Regions from separate parts of the Paenibacillus sp. P13VS genome, predicted to be linked through region 1. Evidence: riboswitches for the same ligand, from Rfam matches in the RefSeq annotation. Region 1 holds a riboswitch; each other region holds the start of a gene.

The links. Region 1 has a riboswitch for cobalamin ahead of nikB (nickel ABC transporter permease). Riboswitches for the same ligand answer to the same signal wherever they lie in the genome.
Region 2: it holds a riboswitch for cobalamin, as region 1 does, so the genes downstream of both, cobJ (precorrin-3B C(17)-methyltransferase) here and nikB (nickel ABC transporter permease) in region 1, are expected to answer to the same signal.
Region 3: it holds a riboswitch for cobalamin, as region 1 does, so the genes downstream of both, GUA98_RS10620 (ABC transporter substrate-binding protein) here and nikB (nickel ABC transporter permease) in region 1, are expected to answer to the same signal.

Annotation. Positions count from the first base shown of each region.
Region 1 covers NZ_WYEV01000010.1:32,374-37,568, forward strand. The annotation lists gene GUA98_RS22400 (ABC transporter substrate-binding protein) at 1-1,322, opposite strand, end outside; gene nikC (nickel transporter permease) at 1,337-2,170, opposite strand; gene nikB (nickel ABC transporter permease) at 2,172-3,110, opposite strand; cobalamin riboswitch at 3,275-3,465, opposite strand; gene GUA98_RS22415 (AraC family transcriptional regulator) at 3,546-4,373, opposite strand; gene GUA98_RS22420 (alpha-glucosidase/alpha-galactosidase) at 4,569-5,195, shown strand, end outside.
Region 2 covers NZ_WYEV01000005.1:297,694-302,888, reverse strand. The annotation lists gene GUA98_RS15080 (Ger(x)C family spore germination protein) at 1-952, shown strand, start outside; gene GUA98_RS15075 (hypothetical protein) at 945-1,166, shown strand; gene GUA98_RS15070 (endospore germination permease) at 1,220-2,422, shown strand; gene GUA98_RS15065 (uroporphyrinogen-III synthase) at 2,553-3,377, shown strand; cobalamin riboswitch at 3,574-3,763, shown strand; gene cobJ (precorrin-3B C(17)-methyltransferase) at 4,163-5,195, shown strand, end outside.
Region 3 covers NZ_WYEV01000004.1:183,754-188,948, forward strand. The annotation lists gene GUA98_RS10615 (FecCD family ABC transporter permease) at 1-611, opposite strand, end outside; gene GUA98_RS10620 (ABC transporter substrate-binding protein) at 608-1,609, opposite strand; cobalamin riboswitch at 2,056-2,186, opposite strand; gene GUA98_RS10625 (histidine phosphatase family protein) at 2,357-3,004, opposite strand; gene cbiB (adenosylcobinamide-phosphate synthase CbiB) at 2,995-3,975, opposite strand; gene GUA98_RS10635 (adenosylcobinamide amidohydrolase) at 4,017-4,814, opposite strand; gene cobD (threonine-phosphate decarboxylase CobD) at 4,814-5,195, opposite strand, start outside.

The sequences.
Region 1 (5,195 bases):
AGAATATACTGGGGATCTCCGGTAATCCCTGTATTAATGCTGGTCAGCGCCAAATCGTAGTTCCCGCTTTTTTGGTGATCAGTTAGATCCTCGTAAGAGGTCAGTTCCAAATTAACTCCAATTTCCTTGAGCTGGGACTGCATTGCAGCAGCCACAATGGAGTCCGATTCGTAAGCTGAATTGAGGATCAATTGAAGCGTTAGCTTTTGTCCGTCTTTTTCCCGAATACCGTCCCCATCCGCATCCTTGTAGCCAGCCTCATCCAACAGCTTCTTGGCAGTCTCCGGTTCATAGTCATACCCCTTCACCTGTTCGTAGCCAAAAGGAAGAGCCGAGGTAAACGGTCCTTTGGCCGCCTGGCCGCCCACCAGTGTGTTTGCATACATCTCGCGGTCTATGCCATATGAGATTGCACGTCTTACGTCCGGCTCACTCAGCAGCGGATTTTGCGTATTAAACCATACAAACTGCGTACGCAGGCTCGGGATTTCGTCAATCGTATATTGACTCTGATCCTGGAATAATGCCAAGCTGCTTCGTCCCACGTTGCTGGCTACATCAATCTCACCCGATTGCAGTGCAAGGGCACGCGTGCTGTCATCCTTGATATATTTGAATGTAATGGTATCCACATCGGCTGCCCCGTCCCAGTATCCGTCATACTTTTTCACCTGAATCTCCTGATCCGGGGTATATCCAGTGACCATAAATGGACCTGTGGCGATAGGTTCACTCTTGAATTGGGATGTATCTGCACTCGTATCCACAATCACAAACAAGGGTTCAGCAATATTGCCGAGCAGGGAGGCGTAAGGCTCCGTTGTTTTGATGGTGAGATCCTGGCCTTCTGCAGTCATGGAAGCTACCGGTAAGGTCGATGGCCCTCTCTCATTCAGCTGCATGGAACGTTCAATGGACTTCTTCACCGCATCTGCTGTGACCTTATTTCCGTTATGAAACGTTACGCCGTCCCGGATATGAAAATGCCATGTCGTATCATCAATACGATCCCAGCTATCCGCAATTTTCGGTACCAATTTCATATTTTCGTCAAACTGAATCAGGGTCTCTCCTATCGCTGCCCGTGTAAGGGTCCAGCCGTTCCACTCCTCTGCCGGATCCAGATTACTTCCAAGCCAGAATAGCGCTACATTCAGATGCGTCGGTGTACCTGCACTGCCTTTATCAGCCTCAGCCGCCTTTTCACCAGATGATGATGAGGTGGAGGTACTTGTTGTGGTTTGGCCACATGCCGCGATAATACATAAAACCAATAATGACAGTACGGTAAGCGTTAGCGTTTTTCCATATCTCGAATTCATTCCCGTTCCTCCTGTTAAGCTGCCTTTTTCTTAGGATCCAGCACATCCCTTAGACTGTCGCCCAGCAAATTAAAAATGATCACCGTGCAAAAAATCGCAAGTCCCGGATAAATCAACAGCCACGGAGCTGTCTGCAAATATCGTCTGCCTTCATTCAGCATCGCCCCCCACTCCGGTTCAGGAGGCTGAGCACCCAGCCCGAGAAAGGACAGGCCTGATATGGATAACATCATGCCGCCCACATCCATCATTGCCATGACGATGAGAGGAGACAGCATGTTGGGCAGGATGGTTCTGGTGATGATCTGAATCTTCCGCGCGCCGCTGAAGGCGGCCGCCGCGACATACTCCTTTTGCTGTAGCGAGATCACCAGACTTCTTGCCAGTCGTGCATACTTCGCCCACCAAACAACCGCCAGGGCAATTACCGTATTAAATAGGCCTGGCCCCAGCATCCCCACTACTGCGATGGCGAAGATTAATCCTGGAAAGGCCATCAGCGTATCGGATAACCGCATCAGCACTGTATCCGTCAGACCACGGGCAAAACCCGCGATAACACCAATGGCTACACCAAGCACAAACACAATTCCGATCATCATAAATGTAAGCAGAAGCGACGTCCTGGCCCCATAAAGGATACGGGATAACACGCAGCGTCCAAGCTGATCGGTTCCAAGCGGATATTCCGAGCTGGCTGGCTGCAGCACCTTGGCAAAATTCGTTGCCAGTGGATCATGCGGTGCGAGCAGCGGCGCAATCATGGCGAGAATGACCCAGAGAAGGGTCAGTGAACATAGAAACGTGAACCAGCGATGCTGTGTCAGAATAAGCTTAAATTCTCTCATTTTAGACATCCACGTCCAGTCGAATCCGCGGGTCATGCAGATGTGTCCAGAGATCAACCATCAGATTCAGCAATACATAGATGGTTGCCATCCAGATGACATAGCCCTGAATCAGGGGATAGTCCCTTGTAAAGATGGCATCCACCGCCATCTGCCCTACACCCGGCCATACGAACAAACTTTCCACAATGGCTGCCCCGCCGAGCAGCGCGCCTGTAGACATGCCCATGAGCGTAACGATGGGTAATAATATATTGGGTAAAATATGCTGCATCATAATGACTCTCTCCCTCACGCCTCTGGCTCTGGCCCCCGTGACATAGTTCTGGGACATCTCTTCCAGAATCACCGTACGGATCTGCCTGATATATTGCGCGATCAGAGGTAACGCCAGTGTGCATGCAGGCAATATCAGGCTGTTCCAGCCCGAACTCCCCATGACGGGAAGCTGCTTGAGTTGTACGCCAAACACCAGCATGAGCAGCATCCCGAGCCAGAAGCTCGGCATGGACAACCCGGCAAACGAAAACAGGCGTATGACGTAATCCAGCACGTTGTTTCTGTAGACGGCCGACAAAATACCCAGTGGAAACGCAATCAGAATGACCAGCAGCAGGGCACTTCCTGTTAGCCGAAGCGTGGCTGGAAGCCTGGACAGCAGAATGTCGAGCACAGGCCTGTCGTATTTATAGGACGTTCCGAAGTCTCCGGTAAGCACCTGTCCCAGCCAGGTTCCGTAGCGTATCCAAAACGGCTGATCCAGTCCCAGCTGGACACGCACCTGCTGTACCAATTCGTCCGACGGTGTGACCCCTGTAGACATGAGCATAAGCCTTGCGGGGTCCCCCGGAGACAGATAGGTCAGCAGAAAGGTCAGAAACGAAATGCCGAATAACACGGCTGCCAGCTGAATGAATCTTTTTACAATATATCTACTCACATGTCTGACATCCTCTCCCCAATCTCCAACCCCGTACATGACTTGTCCATGCGTATCAAAAAAGACGTCTCTCTCTCCGCTAGTACCGGATAAGGACGTCTTAAATAAACAGATTTTCAGAAAAAATCATGCTCTCTAAACACCTTCCTATCTCCCGTAGGTACTACTGTGTTGTTAAACTAGGCAGGTCTCCTGGCTCCAGAATCCTCGTCATTGCAGCACCTTCCCGGCCTAAACCAGTGGCATAACGCTGCATGACTCCTCTGTTACAGTGGCGGGACCGCGCCGGCATCACACCGGTCTTCCCTATTAAGCTTCTACCCGAAGGTAAAGCACCCAGTTCCACATATTCAATTGAAATGCATTCTGTACCAGTATAGCTGGCTCACAGATAATGATCAAAGCATTTATTCAAATTTGAAACAGCTCATCAGCCTATTCCCGCTCTCTCGAACCTTTCGGGGAGACTCCTGTCACACGTTTGAACATCTTGGAAAATAACAACGGATCCGTATACCCCACGGAGTGGGCAACCTCACTGACCGAAAGCGTTGAACTCTGCAGCAGCTCTGCTGCGCGATTCATCCGGTATTCAAGAAAAAAGGCTTGCAGCGACTTCCCGTACTTCTCCTTAAACAGACCGGACAGATACGTACGATCCAGACGCACCGACTGCGCAATATCAAGGATGGACGTCTTCTGGCTGTACCTGTTCTCCATAAACTGAACGGCTTGCCTGATGTATTCATCCTTGGTGGAAAGAGGCCTCTGCGGCTTGTCCTCATCAGGGGAGGAGGAGATCAGTTCAGCCATTAATCGGTACAGCAGGCTCTGGCTGAATACATCTCCACCATTGCGCGATGTGGCCTGAACCATGTTTTCATATAAACCATCCATTACCTCTGGATCGCTAGCTTTAAATACAGGGGATGCTGGACTCAGGTTTGCCCGCTGCATGAATGTCTTGGCATGTACGCCCTTAAATCCGAACCAGGAGTATGTCCAAGGATCATTCGCATCGGCCTCATAATGAATGATCGTACCCGGCAGAATGGCAAAGCCCTGACCCTGCGTCAAATGGTACTCCCTGTCTTCCATACGAACGGTTCCCCGTCCCTCATGAATGTAATGAACCACATAGGAATCTCGTACCCCCGGACCCCAATAATGAGACGGATCACAATCCTCCCAGCCGAAAAATAGCAGCACCAGCTCCATCTGTGTCCAGTCCATGGGCACCACGTTCATCTCGATTGGACTCACCTTCTCACCCCTTCCTGTCTTCCGCATCAACATGTATCTTACTTTAGATTATAACAGGTATATTGGTTAAATATCAGCTGAAAGCGGGACCAAAAATGGGATTATGCCATATATGGGTGAGGTTGAGCCATAGTTATATAAGCCGGATCGGCCTATAGTTGGGGTACACCATTATTCAGGGAGGCTGGACTTGAGATGAACAAAATTACGTTTCTCGGTGCAGGCAGCACCGTTTTTGTCAAAAATGTATTAGGTGACGTCATGATGACCGAAGCACTGCAGGATTTTGAATTGGCCTTGTTTGATATCGATGCCGAACGGCTGAATGATTCGGAGCGACTGCTGACCAGTATGGGCCGTTCTCTTGGAAGCCGTTGTTCCGTAAAAAAATATACTGACCGCAAAGAAGCGCTGCGCGGTGCCAAATATGTGATTAACGCCATTCAAGTGGGCGGATATGATCCATGTACAATTACGGACTTCGAAATACCGAAGAAATACGGACTTCGTCAGACTATTGCTGACACCCTCGGCATTGGCGGTATCTTCCGTAATTTGCGTACCATTCCGGTCATGCTCGACTTTGCCCGGGACATGCAGGAAGTGTGTCCTGACGCCTGGTTCCTGAACTACACCAACCCGATGGCTGTCCTGACGAATGTCATGAACGTGCATGGAGGGATCAAAACGGTAGGTCTGTGCCACAGCGTGCAGGTATGTGTGCCTCACCTGTTTGAAGCACTGGGAATGGATCAGACAGGCGTAGTTGCAAAAGTGGCAGGAATCAACCATATGGCCTGGCTGCTGGAAGTAACGAGAGAT
Region 2 (5,195 bases), on a different contig from region 1:
CGCCAAAACGTTTCGCGGGACCTCGCTAGAAGGGCAAAAGGCTCTATCCCGGCGCCTCTATTATGCCCATCGTCGTACGCTGCTCATCGGAGAGGATCTGGCCAGGGAAGGCATTGCTCCGATGCTGGACCTATTAACCAGATATCCGCTGAACCGCCTGTCAGCCATGCCAGTCGTGACCAAGGGGGAAGCATTTAAGGTTCTTGATACAGACGCACCGATTGAAAAATTCCCTTCGGAGATGGTACGGGAGCTATGCTTCCTGAATATGCGGCATCCGCGCTCCCTGAAAGTATTTATCGACTCCATCCTCTCGGACGGAATCGATCCCTTTCTCCCGATTGCTTCCGTTTCGGAAAATGTACCGAAGGATTGGAAGGATGTCAAAACCAATATCAAGCTGGATGGACTGGCTATCTTCAAAAAGGACAAACTGGTGGGAATGATCGAAAAGGCACCAGCAGATGCACTGATTTTGGCCATGGGTGAAGCCAATACGCCAGAGGTAATGGTTAAAGCTCCAGAGGGAGAGGGGACGTTGTTCCTGAAGCTGAACGAAAACAATTCTTCGTTCCAGCCGCATATTCGTAATGACAAAGTGAGTGTCACGATTCAACTATACGCCAAGGGAGTTTTGGTGGATAACGAATCGAATTACGGCGACCTGCGGGAACGTGAGATTTTGACGCTTAACGAAGCTGTTCACAAAAAAGTGAAGGAAGATATCGAGGAGGGCGTAAGGCTGCTCCAGAGCAAGTATAATGCCGACATTCTGGGGCTGGGTCGTTCCATACATCAGCAGATGCCGAAAGAATGGGACAGGATCAAGGAACGTTGGTATGACATTTATCCGAATATGGAAGTCGTGGTAGAGCCCCATATCGTCATTGAGAATGTAGGCATTACGAATAAGCCGATTGGATTGACCGAGGAGGAGATCGTGCATGATTAAGCCGCTCATGTTTACTTATCTGGCAATGGTCATCGCTGTTGTTTTCATGGACTTTAAGCACTTGAAACAGGCAGCGGCGATTAACCGATGGTTATCTTATGGGGTAATTGCAGTAAGCATCGGGATTTGGTTTCAGGTTACTCACCTGAGTAAAACCTTCTTCCTAACTGTATGGTTAACACACTTGATCCAGCGGCTTCTTCCATTACCTTGAACAGGAACCTGGTCTAGGACGTTTGGCTTGTTAACATAGAAAGGAGGGAAGGAATGAATCAAGGGGTTACCAACCGTCAACTGGTACTGCTTATCATGCTATTAAGCATAACAAATACGCTAATACAGCCGCATGCTCAAGCGATATTTTATGCTGAGCAGCATGCCTATCTATCCTATATCCCCGTTTTTATCGTTATGGTTGGCTCCATGTGGATGTTGAATCGTGTACAGGGGAGATTTCCTGATCAGGACCTGTTCGAATCTTTGGTCGAAAGGTTCCCTCTGTTGGGACGGCTGGCAGGGTCGTTGTATATCTTCTTCTTTCTGATTGTGTTTGCCCGTGACATTCGCCTCATCGGTGACTATGTCAGCATCACTTTATTGGAGACAACACCAATCTCGATCATTGTACTGTCTCTGTTGGTGATGGCAGTGTTCATCGTAAGGGGCGGGCTGGGTTCTCTGATTGGGATGTCCGAGTTATACATTACACTCTTTTTATTGAACTCGGTCATTGTTCCATTCATGCTCATTCAACAAATCAATCTGGATAACCTCATGCCATACTTTGATATTGATGCTGCAGGTGTGGGCAAAGGAAGCTGGTATATCTTCTCTTTCTTCGGGGAGATGATAGCATTGCCTTTTGTGGTCAAGGGGAGGGACTTTCGTTTCAAATCCGTGGCATGGGGGATTACGATCGCTGCCCTGCTGATGATGTTAATCATGGTGGAGACCATTACTTCAATTGGTGTACCCATTGCATCAAGGCTGGTATATCCATCTTACGAGCTCGCCAGACAACTGCAGGTCAGTGATTTTCTGGACCGATTTGACCTGGCTTTAGCTGCAGTTACCCTGCCGGCGATGATCACGAAAATTGCCTTTGATCTGTTTTTTATCTGCTGGGGATTGAAGCGAATGATTCCTAAGGTATCCGGGAAGCTCATGACAGGTCCTGTTGCACTGGTAGGATTCGTATGTGCGTTCTGGTTTTTCAAAAATGCAATTCAGCTGTTCCGCTTCACGCGGGAATGGACATGGATTGCCATTCTGTTCGAAGTGATCTTTCCAATCATTCTTTTTGTGTTTCTTCGACCACGTAAAAAGGAAAGGGGTTCCTCACGCCAAGGAGAGAACCATCGCGATACAACCCAAAAACAGCATGAGCAGGAGAAGAAAGGACGCAATTCCGATCAGGAAGACAACACAGGAAAAGATGAAATGCAGGGGGGCGAGCTTCAGCCTTCCTGATGCCAATCATAAAAAATCGTTATAGAAGAACACGCCAAATGACGTGAAACAAGGTTTCCCTCCATGAAACTACCCTGTATACTGTAGTCAAACGAATGACGTTCGGACGAACGAACTGGGGGGAACATGAATGGCTCAACATTTGGCCGGTATACGTGTAGCACTGACGGGACCGCGTAAATCCAAGGAAATGGCGTTGTTAGTTGAGAAAATGGGTGGTATTCCACTCGTGCGGCCAGCACAGGGAACGGTATTCCTGGATGATCGGAACATACGCGACGGTCTCGTCTCCTTGATCTCTGATCCACCCGACTGGGCGGTATTAACTACAGGCATGGGACTGGATGCCATATTTGAAATGGCAGAGGATATGGACATAGCTGGTCAACTGCTGGATGTCTTGGCGGAAGCCTCCATTGCAGCAAGAGGATACAAAACGGTGAACTCACTTCGCAAGCGCAAGCTTGCACCGCTGGTCCGGGATGATGACGGTAGTACGGACGGACTGATCCGAGAATTCGCGCCACATAATCTTGCCGGCAAAAAAGTCATGCTCCAGCTTCATGGAGAAACTGCACCGAAGCTGGTCAACTGGCTGGAAGAACAGGGTGCTGAAGTAAGACAGGTTCTGCCTTATCGCCATGTACCACCGGAAGAGGCCGAACTGGAACTGCTTTTGAATGAAATCGTGCAGCATGAGGTCGATGCCGTAGCATTCACCAGCGGCCCCCAAGTACGGTTTCTGGCAGCATACGCAGCTTCCCAAGGCAAGCTGGAACAGATGCAGCAGGCTTTCCGGGACGGTGTGATTCCTGCATCTGTAGGTAAGGTGACTGCAAACGCCATGCGTGAAGAAGGAATTGAAGCACTTGTTGTTCCGGAGGAAGAAAAGATGGGAGCACTCATCGTTGAACTGGGACGATATGTTGCTGCAGCACACGCAGAAAAATCCTGATAAGTAGATCAGGACGCAGGTCTGTTAAAGGATTCGATAAGATCGTTATGAGAGCTACATATATGGATATCAACATTCAAGTTCTGATCTGTTCTGGATCAGAACTTTTTTGTGTTTTGTCTGAACATAGAATTGTGGACAAGCATCATAAGCATGGACATTTTTTCCTGAGCGGTGTTATGATGAAAGCAATATCATTCATGAAAACAAGCAAGGTGCTCTTGCGTCGAGCAAGAGGTAACAGGGAATCGGGTGCAAATCCCGAGCGGTCCCGCCACTGTAATGGGGAAGCCCTTTTCATCCAAGTCACTCGGACATCCGGGGAAGACAGAAAAGGAAGCTGATGATCCAGAGCCAGGAGACCTACCTTGCATGTGTCACCGAACCCTTCGCGGAAAGGAGTGGTGTACGAAGAATCAGGAAACGGGCGAACAACCGGTTCGCCTGGCAGGCCCTTTGCGGCCATGCAGCCACAGGTCTATCCTCAATAGGGCCGTGGACTGTCTTCTTGAGTGTACGTACATGCGTATCCCATCCGTTATAAGGATGGGATTTTTTTGTTTTTTACAGTCGATCCGGAACCGGATCTAATCGAACATGCCGCGAAGAAGAAGGTCGGTCAAGCCGTCCTTTTTCACTGTTTTGGAATAGCCGGGATAAGAAGATTGAGCTGCACGGAGCACCCAATAATTCAGAGCTCTGCTACAGACCATGGTTGAAGAAGCGATGTATATAGATGTGATTGACGCGCTAAGGGTGAACAGGGAGATGGAGGAGGAGAAGCAATGCAGAATCAAGGAAAGCTGCTGATTATCGGATTTGGCCCAGGAGCGATGGAGCATATCACCACACGGGCATTGGAGGCACTTCGGGAGAGTGAGGTCATCATTGGTTATAACACCTACGTTGATCTGATTCGTCCACTCCTGGACGGACAGGAGATTGTACGGACAGGCATGACCGAAGAAGTCAGCCGGGCACAGGAAGCGGTCAGACAGGCCGAGATGGGCAAAATCGTTGCAGTAATCTCCAGTGGCGACGCAGGCGTATATGGCATGGCCGGACTGGTGTATGAGGTGCTGATGGAGCAAGGCTGGAAGCCGGAAACCGGCGTTGGCGTTGAGGTTATTCCGGGTGTATCTGCCATTCAATCCTGTGCTTCCTTGCTCGGCGCACCCGTGATGCATGATGCATGTACGATCAGTCTGAGTGACCACCTTACGCCATGGGAGACGATTATTCGCCGAGTTGAAGCAGCAGCATCAGCTGATTTTGTCATTGCTCTGTACAACCCTCGCAGTGGACGCCGGACACGCCAGATCGTGGAGACGCAGGAGATGCTGCTGCGGTACCGTAGTCCCCAGACGCCGGTGGGGCTTGTAAAAAGTGCCTACCGTGAACGTCAGGATGTCGTGATGACCACGCTGGAAGACATGTTGAATCATGATATCGGCATGCTGACGACCGTGATCATTGGTAACTCCTCGACCATGATGTACGAAGGACTCATGGTCACACCGCGCGGATATCAGCGGAAATACACGCTGAATACCGTGGAACAGCCGCTCAGACCGCATGAGCGGCTCCGCACGGAAGCTGAGCCTTGGTCGCTCGGCGCGATGGAGGCCCGTTCTGCCGCTTCCGCCGATGCAGCAGGCACAGTCCGCGATACGCAGACCGCGCAGCTAGCTGCGGAACCAGCCCTGCGCGGCGCCAGCGCCAGTACGGGCATGGGACCGCAAGGGCAGCAGGGCGCTGGCTTGCCTGCTGCTCAGCCAGCGGGCGGCAGCACCGCAGTGCTTGCAGCCGAGCGGCCTG
Region 3 (5,195 bases), on a different contig from region 1:
TACGACCACCCACGCAGAGCCAGACTTCCCATCGTCCAGTATATAATTTCGTTAATTGTCTGTTTCGACATGGTCGACAGGAAGGAGACCACCGCTCCCAGAAAACTTTGCATCACCACACCCGCCAGAATCAGGCTGTGCGTCGGTATTTTGCGCCCTTCACGAGCCAGGGCGAGCACAAACCATAATGTGAGCACGCCCGTCAGAAACGCAACGAGCGGCAAGGTCCAGATTCCGATCAGTGCATACTGCAATCCGAAGAAAATCAGAAAAGCAGCGCCCACCGATGCGCCAGACGATACGCCAAGCGTAAACGGATCTGCCAGCGGGTTACGAAGAACCCCCTGGAAGCCCGCTCCGGCGATGGCCAGCGATGCACCCACGAGTACAGCAAGCAGCACCCGCGGGAACCTGACCTTCCATATAATCTGCTCGGCTGCCGTACTCCAGTCGGGCGTGATCCAGTCTCCGATCCATGGCATGTGATGAAGCAGAATGCCTGCAATGTCACGGACAGGCAGAGCCACTGAACCGATGCCCGTACAGATCAGCACAGTCAGCACAAGCAGCAGAATTCCGGCTGTTCCGTACACTGCCAGCTTTTTACTCATTGGAACAGGTCAGGATAGATCGCTTTGGCTACAGCTTTCAAACCTTCCGTTACACGTGGACCCGGACGGCTCAGCAGGTTGGCATCCAGGCCAATGACTGCATCGTCTTTCACAGCTGTGATTTGATCCCAGCCGCTGCGCTCTTTGATGATCTGATCCAGTGTTTTGGAGTTTTCATCAATAACATCATTCGCGTACAGAATGACATCGGGATTGGAAGCAATAATGTTCTCTTCGTTAATTTCATTCCAGCCCACGAGGTCGGAAGCAACGTTGATTCCACCGGCTACGGTGATCAGTTCATCCATGAATTCGCCTTTACCCACAGTCCAGCCTGGGGAGAATTCAACATATACCTTTTTCTGATCTTCCGACTTCACAGCCTTAACCGCTTCGGTTACGTCAGCCACGTCCTGTTTCATCTTCGTGATGAGCTCCTGTGCCTGCTCCTGATGATCCGTGATTTTTCCGAACGTTTCGATGTTGTTCATGACATCGTCTATCGATTTCGGATCTGTTTTGAAAATGGTGATACCCAGCTCGCGCAGCTTGGTCACAGCCTCTTCGCTCATGGAGATGCCTGTAAATACGATGTCTGCTTCAGCTGCGATAATTGACTCTTCATTGGGCTTCGTTACACCGCCCATTTTCGGTTTGGTCGTTGCAGCTTCCGGATAATCGTCATAGTCGGATACGCCTACGATCTGCTCGTCCAGTCCAAGGGCGAACAATGACTCAGTTTCTGCCGGAGACACGGATACGATTTTGGCTGGCGCTTTCTCAAACGTGAAGGATTCACCAGTTGCATCCGTTACCGTAAGTGGATATTGTGTTTTGAGATCCGTCTGCTCCTGGCCTTGGGATTGCTCCTGTGCCGGCTGCTGCGTAGACGTACCTGTTCCCTCGTTCGTTGTTGCATTTCCACATCCGGCCAAAGCCAGTGTGAGCATCGCTGCTGTCAGCAGGGACGCCATGCCTTTCCAATTCTTGATGTTCATTCTGTTCATTCTCCCCTTCTCTATTTGTACTATTTCTTGCGACATGCTCAAACTCTTACTCCCCATACTTTGGTGTTCCTATATAAGGTTTGAACTGCAACATTTACACGTTAACGGAGAGTGCAGAACCGATCTGGAGAAACGAAGTGTTCGCCTAAAAGCTTTCCGAAGGGAAGCTACACCGGAAGCATACGCTATCACCGGATTTCCCCTTTTAATAAGGGGATCAAAGAAATCTGGGGGATAACAGCGATCGGAAGACGGTACTGCAATCGTAGTGGTCTAGTGTAAAGCTTACAGGTTCATCCTATATGAACAAAAAAATCCCCGATCCTTACGTCAGGATCAGGGATGACGTCTCGCATATGGCGATCTGCACATCTACAGCGTACCCGCTGTTCATGCACATAGAATTGCCCGAAACGCTGTCCTTTCCTCGAAGGAACACCGGTTTGTACGTCCAGGGCAGGTAACCTGACTTACAGGACTGCTTGTCCTGATTTACAGTGGCGGGACCGTGCCGGATTCACACCGGCTTCCCTATTTCACCCTTTGTGCCGTTCATCGTTTGCATTAACTCGATGAGCTCTTCTTGCGCACAAGGGACCCGTGGTCGCTGATATAGTAACCATTCAAGTGAGCATGTCCCATCCCTCAGCGCTTAAGCGCATAACGAGATATGTATTCATGCTGAAGTCACACTTCTGTTGTGATTATAGGTTATATTGCACATCCTTACAACCCGATTCACGGAAAAGACACCCTGCTTGAAACCCAGCGATTTCCGCTTTTTTCAAGCCGAACCTTAATGGCTTGCCCCGGAATGACCTGCGTATCCCAGAATCCCAGTTCCGGTATGAGACGTGACATGGCATACCGAATGACACCGCCATGGGTAACAACGGCAATCGCAGGAACATAATTTTCTTCGATATGTTCCTCTGGCGAAACGGACACAAGACACTCCTTCACGAAAGAGTCGATCCGCGCAGCAAAAGCCTGCCAAGGCTCGCCGCCCGGTGGCGTCACATCCTGCGGTGCATCAATCCAATTCCGGTAGAGCGGATTGCCCTTGAGCTCATTGTAAGTCATCCCTTCCCATTGCCCAAAATCAATCTCACGCAGACGCGGATCATACTGTACTTGTCCTGCTTGTACCGGAGCAATTCGTTCCACGGTCTGCCGGCAGCGCAGCAGATCACTGCAATATAGCGCATCCCATGTGATTCCGCGAATGGACTCGCGAAGCGGCGCCAGTTCCCGCTCTGCATCCGGCAGGAGACCGATATCGGTATGTCCGAGATATCTCTTTTCCACATTCCAAGAAGTTGTCCCATGACGGATAAACACGATCTCCCGCGCTCCTGTTCCATGCTTCCCGGATTCTACTTCCATAACAGCGCACCTCCAGCTGTCCAGATGCCGAACGTTACCAGCCAGCATAACAGCACAAAAGCTCCCGCCGACCAGAACATCAAACGCGTGGTCCGCACGATATCCTCTGCTTCCATTAGCCGTGTCTGATCGCCCATATAGGCTCGAAAAGAAGCCACACCGTGATAGACGTTATGCCCGCCAAGCCTGATGCCCAGCGCTCCCGCAACGGCCGACTCCGGGAATCCACTGTTCGGGCTGGGGTGCAATCGGGCATCCCGGCGAACCATGCGTGCAGCACCTTTTGCGTTCAATCTCATGAACCATGCACCCGTAATGAGCAGCAAGGCGGTAAGCCGCGCCGGAATCCAGTTCGCCCAATCATCCAGACGAGCAGAGGCCCAGCCGAGATGCAAGTACTTTTCATTTTTATAACCAACCATGGAATCCAGTGTATTGACGGCCCGATAGGCCATCGCAAGCGGAGCACCGCCAATCAGGGCATAGAACAGCGGTGAAACGATGGCATCCACGATATTTTCCGCTACAGTCTCCACAGTTCCCCTCACCACTTCCGGTTCATCCAGATGTGCTGTATCCCGCCCCACGATCATGCCGAGTGAACGTCTAGCCGCAGGCCAATCCCTTTCTCTCAGATGACGATACACTTCCATGCCTGCATCCTTCAGTCCTTTGGAAGCAATGGTGGTGGCAATCAGTACCACTTCAGCGATAACGGCAATCACTGGGTGAACAAGTCCCAGGATGTACAACACTCCCCAAGTAAGCACAAATGCACCACCAGCAATGACGATCGGAAAAAGCATCCCTGCCCGTTTAAGCCCCTGATCACTGCTCACTCGTTTTCTGATGGTCCGCTCCAGTGCAGAAATTCCTTTGCCCATGCCAATCACCGGGTGGGGAATCCAGCGCGGATCTCCTATGAGGCGATCCAGTATGTATGCTGCCAAAATAATCCATGCCCCTGTCATTCCTGCCCATATGGGCCAGTCTGCCCACTGACTCAGAGATATCATCGCTTGCTATTCCTCTCTTTCCACGCCTGTCCAGCTTGTAAACTTTCGGTAACGGCATCATAGACGACACGCCCAATGCCTGCCCCAATTACTGTGGCTGTACCCGCGTAAGAGATCAGTGGTTTACCCTTCACCTGACTTGTGGCCAGCACAATGGCATCTGTCGTCGTTCCTGTTGCAGTCAGTCCGTTTTCCGAATCCATTACACCGCAATCCGAGAGCGCTGCCGTTTTGGCTTCCACCGCTGTCTGAACGGCATTGACCATGGCTCCGGGCGTCATGCGGCCGTTGATCCATAACATGATATTAATGGTACCGGGAGTGTAGGGTGACTCTGCTGCTATTCCCTCTGAGCTAGTTATGTTCCCTGCAGCATCAAATACGGTTCTTGCGGAACCTGCCCGGGCAGCATTGGATACACCTGCCGTCGTACAGCACAAGATCCCTGCTTCATCGCCCACATATTCCTGAACCGATGTGTGCTCAAGCTTAACGGCTGTCAGTAATCCGGCACACGTTGTTGTGCGTTCCTCCCATCCTCTCAGGAGGTCTGCAATATCACGCGGCGGGTCGTCACAACGATAATGCCTGTCTACATAAATATTGAATATGCGATCCAGCTCGATCATACCCCCGCCGTACACAGCACTCGAAATGGCACTTACCCGGTTAGGGATGGCTGCTCGAATATGGCGTTCATGTGCGCTGATGGTTAACCCGGGCCATGCAGAAGAAGCATATTCATTTTGCTCTGCATTTGCATGGGTAAAGTACTGAAAGAATGGCAATGCCATTACTCCACCCCCTCACCCGTTGGCACCGGATTCATTTGTCCGCTCACACTTCTCATTTCGTTCACCAGACGAAGATTCGACTTCGCGTCCTTCACCGCCAGTCGGATATGTCTGTCCCCAAGTCCAGGGTACATGGCACAGCTTCGGATCAGAATTCCCCGCTCCCCCAGAGCCGCCTGTATGGTTGACGCTGTCCATGGCTGCGGCACACGTGCCAGCAGGAAGTTCGCTTCCCCGCGTGTCACTTCGCATCCACAGGCCTCCAGGCCGGATGCCAGTTTCTCTCGTTCAAGCGCCACCTGTTCCAATGTCTCCCGTTCAAAAGCTTCCCCGCTGCTTAGACAGGCTTCTCCCGCGATTAGTGCCAGTCCGTTGACACTC